3 regions of the Kitasatospora sp. NPDC056800 genome follow, and region 1 is predicted to be linked to each of the others. Evidence: riboswitches for the same ligand, from Rfam matches in the RefSeq annotation. Region 1 holds a riboswitch; each other region holds the start of a gene.
The links. A riboswitch is a leader RNA that binds a small molecule or an ion and turns the genes downstream of it on or off. The one in region 1 is predicted to bind S-adenosylmethionine.

Region 1 (2,257 bases):
GAAGTTCCACCCCTCGATGCGGCACGCCGCCACCGCGCGGCGCGACCTCGGGGTGCCGACCGCCTTCAACATCCTCGGTCCGCTGACCAACCCGGCCAAGGTCACCGCGCACGCCATCGGCTGCTTCGACACCCGGCTGTCCGGGCTGATCGCCGGGGTGCTGGCCCGGCGGGGCGCCACCGCGCTGGTCTTCCGCGGCGACGACGGGCTGGACGAGCTGACCATCACCACCACCTCGCAGGTCTGGCTGGTGCGCGACGGGGTCGTCACCGAGTCCACCTTCGACCCGCGGGACGTGGGCATCGAGCTGGTCGGCATCGAGGCGTTGCGCGGGGCGGACGCCTCGTACAACGCCGAGGTCGCGCGGCGGCTGCTGGCCGGCGAGCACGGGCCGGTGCGGGACGCCGTCCTGCTGAACACGGCGGCGGCGCTGGTCGCGCTGGAACTGGGCGACGCGCCGCTCACCGAGCAGCTGGCGGCCGGCATGGAGCGGGCCGCGAAGGCGATCGACTCCGGTGCCGCGCAGGACCTGCTGCGGCGCTGGTCGGAGGCCACCAGCCGGGCCTGAGGCGGTAGTTGGGGAGCCCGTGCCGGTACGCCGGTGCGGGCTCCCGTGCTGTCCGGATGCTGGATGCCCGTTTGACCACCCGGTGGACCCGGCCTAGAGTCTTCGCCAGGTCATGAGTGACAGCGCGAAGCCCCAGCTGGCTGTCCGGCAACCCTCCGTCCGTGGCGGGGTGCCCTGGGTGAGGACCGGGTCGTCACGGCAAGCCGTCCGTGCGACAAGCGCGGACGCCCGACGACTAGCACTCCCGGGGTCCCTTGCCCCAGAAGGAGTGCATCCCCATGTCTCTGGCCACCGAAATCCGCACCCCGCTCGCCGTCCTCGGCGCCGACGTCCAGGTCCCGCTCGCCAGCGGTGAGAAGGTCGGCTACGCGGCGCTCGACTACGCGGCGAGCTCGCCGGCGCTCCAGCGGGTGTGGGACGACGTCGCCGCCTACGCGCCGTACTACGGCAGCGTCCACCGCGGGGCCGGGTACCTCTCCCAGCTGTCCACCGACCTGTTCGAGCAGAGCCGCCGCACCGTCGGCGAGTTCCTCGACCTGCGCGAGGGCGACCAGGTGGTCTTCACCCGGGCCACCACCGACTCGCTCAACCTGCTGGCCTCCGCCGTCCCGGCCGGCACCCGGGTGTTCGCCTTCGAGACCGAGCACCACGCCTCGCTGCTGCCCTGGGCGCACGCCGGACTGGACGTCACCTACCTGCGGGCGCCGCGCTCGCGGGCCGAGGCGGTGGCCGCGCTGGACGCCGCGCTCGCCGAGGCGCCCGAGGGCCCCAAGCTGCTCTGCGTCACCGGCGCCTCCAACGTGACCGGCGAGCTGTGGCCGGTCGCCGAGCTGACCGCGACCGCGCACCGGCACGGCGCCCGGGTGGTGCTGGACGCCGCCCAGCTGGCGCCGCACCACCGGGTCTCGGTGCGCGAGCTGGACGTCGACTGGATCGCCTTCTCCGGCCACAAGATCTACGCGCCGTTCGGCGCCGGGGTGCTGGCCGGCCGGGCGGACTGGCTGGACGCGGCCGAGCCGTACCTGGCCGGCGGCGGGGCGACCCGGACGGTGGCCCGGGAGGCCGACGGCTCGGTGGCCGTGCAGTGGCACACCGGCCCGGCCCGGCACGAGGCCGGCTCGCCGAACGTCATCGGCGCCTACGCGATCGCCTCGGCCTGCCGGGCGCTGACCGAGGCCGGCTTCGACGGGCTGGAGGCCCGCGAGCAGCAGCTGATCGCCCGGCTGACGGCCGGGCTGGCCGAGATCCCGCAGGTCAAGGTGCTGAACCTGTTCGGCGAGGGCTCCGCCCGGGTGGGCGTGCTGTCCTTCGTCGTCCGGGACTGGAACAGCTCGCACTTCTCCGCCGCGCTGTCCGCCGAGTACGGCATCGGGGTGCGCGACGGCCTGTTCTGCGCCCACCCGCTGGTGCGCACGCTGCTGGGCGACGAGGACGAGGCACCGTCCGAGTGTGGTGCGCCCGAGCCGTCGCTGCCGGGCGAGCGCAGCCTGAACGCGATCCGGGTGAGCTTCGGCGCCGGGACGCCGGACGAGCACGTCGACCGCTTCCTGACCGCCGTCCGGGAGCTGGTCACGGAGGGCGCGGCGTGGAACTACCGCAACGAGGGCGGGCGCTGCGTCGCCACCGTGCAGGTCGAGCGGGGCCGGCGCGCCGAGGGCTGACCGCTACTCGTCCAGGCCGAGGGCGAAG
Region 2 (2,257 bases), on a different contig from region 1:
GTCCGGTAGATGGTGGCGGCCATCCGGCCGAGGGCCTGGCCGTCCTGGTGGCGGTGGTGCCGGACGCCGACGTCCACCTGGGCGAGGGCGTCCAGGCCGGCCAGCTCCAGGGCGTCGACCAGCAGGCCGAGTTCGACGCCGTAGCCGGTGGGGAAGGGCAGCCGTTCGAGCAGTGAGCGGCGGGCCGCGTACTCGCCGCCGAGCGGCTGGACGAAACCGGCGAGTTCCGGCCAGTGGAGGTTGAGCAGGGGGCGGGCGACGAGTTCGGTGACCCGGCCGCCGCCGGCGGGTAGGACGGCGCCCTCCGACTCCAGCGGGCGGTCGTACATGGCCTTGACCAGTTGGATGGACTCGTCGGTGAGCAGCGGGCCGACGATGCCGGAGACGAAGGCCGGGTCGAACTCGCGCAGGTCGGCGTCGACGAAGCAGACGATGTCGCCGTGGGTGACCAGCAGCGAGCGCCAGAGCACCTCGCCCTTGCCGGGGACGGCGGGCAGCCGGGGCAGGACGGCGTCGCGGTGCTCGACCCGGGCGCCGGCCTCGGCGGCGACGGCGGCGGTGGCGTCGGTGGAGCCGGAGTCGACGACGACGAGTTCGTCGACGAGCGGGAGGCGTTCCATCAGCTCGCGGCGGATGGTGCGGACGATGTCGCCGACGGTGGCCTCCTCGTCCAGGGCGGGGAGGACCACGCTGACCGTGCGACCGGTGCGCTCCTTGGCGTCGAGCAGGGTGCGGACCGGCCGGTCGGCCGCGCTCCAGGAGCGGCGGCGCAGCCAGGACGCCGCCTGCGGGAGGAGCGCGGGAGTCGGTTCGGCGGGCACGGAGATCTCCTCGGCGAGGTCGGTGGGACGGGTCATCTCGCTTGGCGGACGGTCCCGTTCAGGTTTGACGCCTTCGGATACAGTCTTCGTACAGCGGTCGGACCTTTGCACGCCGGGGTCTCCGTTGAGCACCACCACAATTTCACAAGCTCATCCAGAGGGACTGAGGGAACGGCCCGTTGACGTCCCGGCAACCTTCTCGCGCGGCTGTCTGTCGACAGGCCCCGGCGGGACAGGTGCCAATTCCGTCCCGTGTCGCGACCGCGCCACGGGGAAGATGAGGAGAGAGGCCTCGCCATCATGGCTATCGACACTGCCGCACCTGTTTCCGTCGACCTCGGCCCGGCCGCCGCGCTGTCCTGTCGCGAGTGCGGCACCCGCTTCCCGCTCGGCCCCAGCTTCGCGTGCCTGGAGTGCTTCGGCCCGCTGGAGATCGCCTACGAGTTCGGCAGCGAGGGCGCCGAGGAGCTGCGCAAGCGGATCGAGGCCGGTCCGGCCTCCATCTGGCGGTACGCGCCGCTGCTGCCGGTGCCGGCCGACGTGGCGTCCAAGCCGAACCTGAACCCGGGGTGGACCCCGCTGGTGAAGGCGGACAACCTGGGCCGGGAGCTCGGTTTCACCGCCCAGCTGCACGTCAAGGACGACTCCGGGAACCCGACGCACTCGTTCAAGGACCGGGTGGTCGCGTGTGCGATCGAGGCGGCCCGGGCGTTCGGCTACACCACGCTGTCCTGCTCCTCCACCGGCAACCTGGCCGGCGCGGTGGGTGCGGCGGCGGCCCGGGCCGGGTTCCGGTCCTGCGTGTTCATCCCGCACGACCTGGAGCAGGGCAAGGTCGTCATGGCCGGGGTGTACGGCGGCGAGCTGGTCGGCATCGAGGGCAACTACGACGACGTGAACCGCTTCTGCTCGGAGCTGATCGGCGACCCGGCCGGCGAGGGCTGGGGCTTCGTCAACGTGAACCTGCGGCCGTACTACGGCGAGGGCTCCAAGACGCTGGCGTACGAGATCTGCGAGCAGCTCGGCTGGCGGCTGCCGGAGCAGATCGTGATCCCGATCGCCTCGGGCTCGCAGCTGACGAAGATCGACAAGGGGCTCCAGGAGCTGATCAGGCTCGGCCTGGTCGAGGACCGGCCGTACAAGGTCTTCGGCGCCCAGGCGGAGGGCTGCTCGCCGGTGTCGGCCGCGTTCAAGGCCGGCCGGGACGTGATCAAGCCGGTGAAGCCGGACACCATCGCCAAGTCGCTGGCGATCGGCAACCCGGCCGACGGCCCGTACGTGCTGGATATCGCCCGCCGTACCGGTGGCGCGGTGGAGGACGTCACGGACGCCGAGGTCGTGGCGGCGATCCGGTTGCTGGCGCGGACCGAGGGGATCTTCGCCGAGACCGCGGGCGGGGTGACCGTCGGCGTGCTGAAGAAGCTGGTCGAGACCGG
Region 3 (2,257 bases), on a different contig from region 1:
CAGATCGAGGTCGGCAACGGGGCGCAGTCGCTGCTGGCGGCCGTCTCGGCGGTCTTCGGGGTGTCGATCGGCACACTGATCGGCGCGGTGATCAGCCGGATCCCCCGCCCCAGCCTCACCGGCCTGCCGCACCGGGCCTGAGCCGGTCGGAACCAGGCACGAGCCGGGCCCGAGCCAAGCCGGACCCGGGACCGGTAGGGGCCGGAACCGGGCCCCGGGGCGCGCGGAGGTGCGCCCCGGAGCCTGGAGTCTCGGAACCCGAGGTTCGGAACCCGTGACCAGGGAACCCCGGAACCTCGGAATCCGAGAGCCTCGGAACCCCCGTCAGGGCTGGCGCAGGGCCTCGGTGAGCCGGTGGGCCGCCTCGACGACGGCCTGGGAGAGCTGGGCGCCGGGGTGGCGGCTGAGCCGTTCGATCGGCCCGGAGACCGTGACGGCGGCCACCACCCGGTTGGACTGGCCGCGGACGGGCGCGGCCACGGAGGCGACCCCGACCTCGCGCTCGCCGACGGACTGGGCCCAGCCGCGGCGCCGCACGCCGCTCAGCGCGGTGGCGGTGAAGCGGGCCCCTTGCAGGCCGCGGTGGAGGCGCTCGGGTTCCTCCCAGGCGAGCAGGATCTGGGCGGCGGAGCCGACCTTCATGGGGAGGGTGACCCCCACCGGAACGGTGTCGCGCAGGCCGGTGAGCCGCTCGGCGGCGGCCACGCAGATGCGGACCTCGCCCTGCCGCCGGTAGAGCTGGGCGCTCTCGCCGGTGGCGTCCCGCAGCTGGGCGAGGACCGAGCCGGCCGCGGCCAGCAGCCGGTCCTCACCGGCGGCCGCCGAGAGCTCGCCGAGGCGGGGGCCGAGCATGAACCGGCCCTGCACGTCCCGGCTGACCAGGCGGTGGTGTTCGAGTGCGACGGCCAGCCGGTGGGCGGTGGGCCGCGCCATGCCGGTGGCCGCGACGAGGCCGCCCAGGGTGGCGGGCCCGGCCTCCAGAGTGCCGAGGATCGAGGTGACCTTGTCGAGCACGCCGACGCCGCTCGTGTTCTCCATGGGATGGGTACTCCAGTCTCAAGGCCCGGGAGCAGCGGGTCCGCGCTGCTCACGGCGGCTCCTGGCGGGGAGCCGGGGGGTGTGGTCAGCGAGGACAGGCCGGAGAAGTCGGCCGATTGCCTGCGCCGGGCACGAGACGGGTACGCGAAAGGACCGGGGCGGGAAGCGCCCGGGCGAAGGACAGCACAGAGAGCACCGTGTCTCCTCATCTTTCCCGCGCCACAGTGGCGACAGGCCGGAGTTGGCACTGCCCCCGCCAACACGGCGCGTACTTCGGACGCCGGGTCGAACGGGGAGTTGCCGGGGCTTCGTAGGGCCGGTCCCTCCACCCCTCTGGATGATTCGCCAGGAACGATACAAGACATCCGGGGCGGGTCGGCAAGTCCCCCCACCCTCGACCCGCCCTCGGCCACGCCCCGCGGGGCCGGTTCAGCGGTGGCGCGGCCCCGACAGGCCGGTGCACGGGGCCCCGTCCGGGCTGCCGGGGAGGGTCGCGTCCCAGGCGTGGAGGGCGGCGAGGGCGGCGGTGCGCTCGCGGTCCGTGGGCCGGGTGCCCTCGGGGCCGAGCAGGTAGTCGGCGACCGGGGTGAGCAGCAGGGTGGCGTCGCCGGCCGGGAGCAGCAGCGCCTCGTCCCACTGGTGCCGGATGACGGTGCGGCGCAGCAGCGTGCCGTGGCGCGGCGAGGTGCCGTGGCACGGCGGGGTGCCGGCAGAGGTCCGGCGGCGGAGTTCGGGGGCGACCTCGGCCTCCAGGACGGTGCGGACGTCCCGCAGGGCGCCGAGCGGCACGTGCTCGGCGGCGAGGTCGAGGAGGGCGGCGGCCTCCGGGGCGAGCCGGTAGGCGGCGACCACCGCGGCGGTCTCGACGGGCTCGTAGGGCTGCCCGGCGAGCCGGGCCACGTCGATCACGTCGCCCGCGAGGAAGGTGCGCCCGAGCCCTTCCTCGGCGAGGGCGATCAGGCATTCGACGTGGTCGTCGGCGGCCAGGTAGGGGCGGACCGGGACGGTGGCGAGGTCGCCGGGGAGCGCGGCGGTCGCGACCCGCACCTGGTACCACGGGTCGAGCAGCGGGTCCCCGGCCGGCCAGCGCAGGGTGACGGCGGTGTGCCGGGGGCGCTCGCCGAGCAGGGTGACCTCCACGGACTCCACCGGGTGGTCGGTGACCAGCCGGTTGACGGCCTGCCAGAGCGAGGCCTCGGTGGGGCTGACGAGGCTGAGC

Region 2: another riboswitch for S-adenosylmethionine. It lies ahead of thrC (threonine synthase); the one in region 1 lies ahead of ACFRQN_RS03040 (aminotransferase class V-fold PLP-dependent enzyme).
Region 3: another riboswitch for S-adenosylmethionine. It lies ahead of ACFRQN_RS24405 (IclR family transcriptional regulator); the one in region 1 lies ahead of ACFRQN_RS03040 (aminotransferase class V-fold PLP-dependent enzyme).

Annotation. Positions count from the first base shown of each region.
Region 1 covers NZ_JBHUAL010000007.1:11,212-13,468, reverse strand. The annotation lists gene trpD (anthranilate phosphoribosyltransferase) at 1-568, shown strand, start outside; SAM riboswitch class IV at 677-795, shown strand; gene ACFRQN_RS03040 (aminotransferase class V-fold PLP-dependent enzyme) at 847-2,229, shown strand; gene ACFRQN_RS03035 (Lrp/AsnC family transcriptional regulator) at 2,233-2,257, opposite strand, start outside.
Region 2 covers NZ_JBHUAL010000335.1:554-2,810, reverse strand. The annotation lists gene ACFRQN_RS39600 (glucosyl-3-phosphoglycerate synthase) at 1-857, opposite strand, end outside; SAM riboswitch class I at 969-1,105, shown strand; gene thrC (threonine synthase) at 1,122-2,257, shown strand, end outside.
Region 3 covers NZ_JBHUAL010000119.1:18,566-20,822, forward strand. The annotation lists gene ACFRQN_RS24400 (threonine/serine exporter family protein) at 1-141, shown strand, start outside; gene ACFRQN_RS24405 (IclR family transcriptional regulator) at 325-1,038, opposite strand; SAM riboswitch class I at 1,241-1,382, opposite strand; gene ACFRQN_RS24410 (hypothetical protein) at 1,468-2,257, opposite strand, start outside.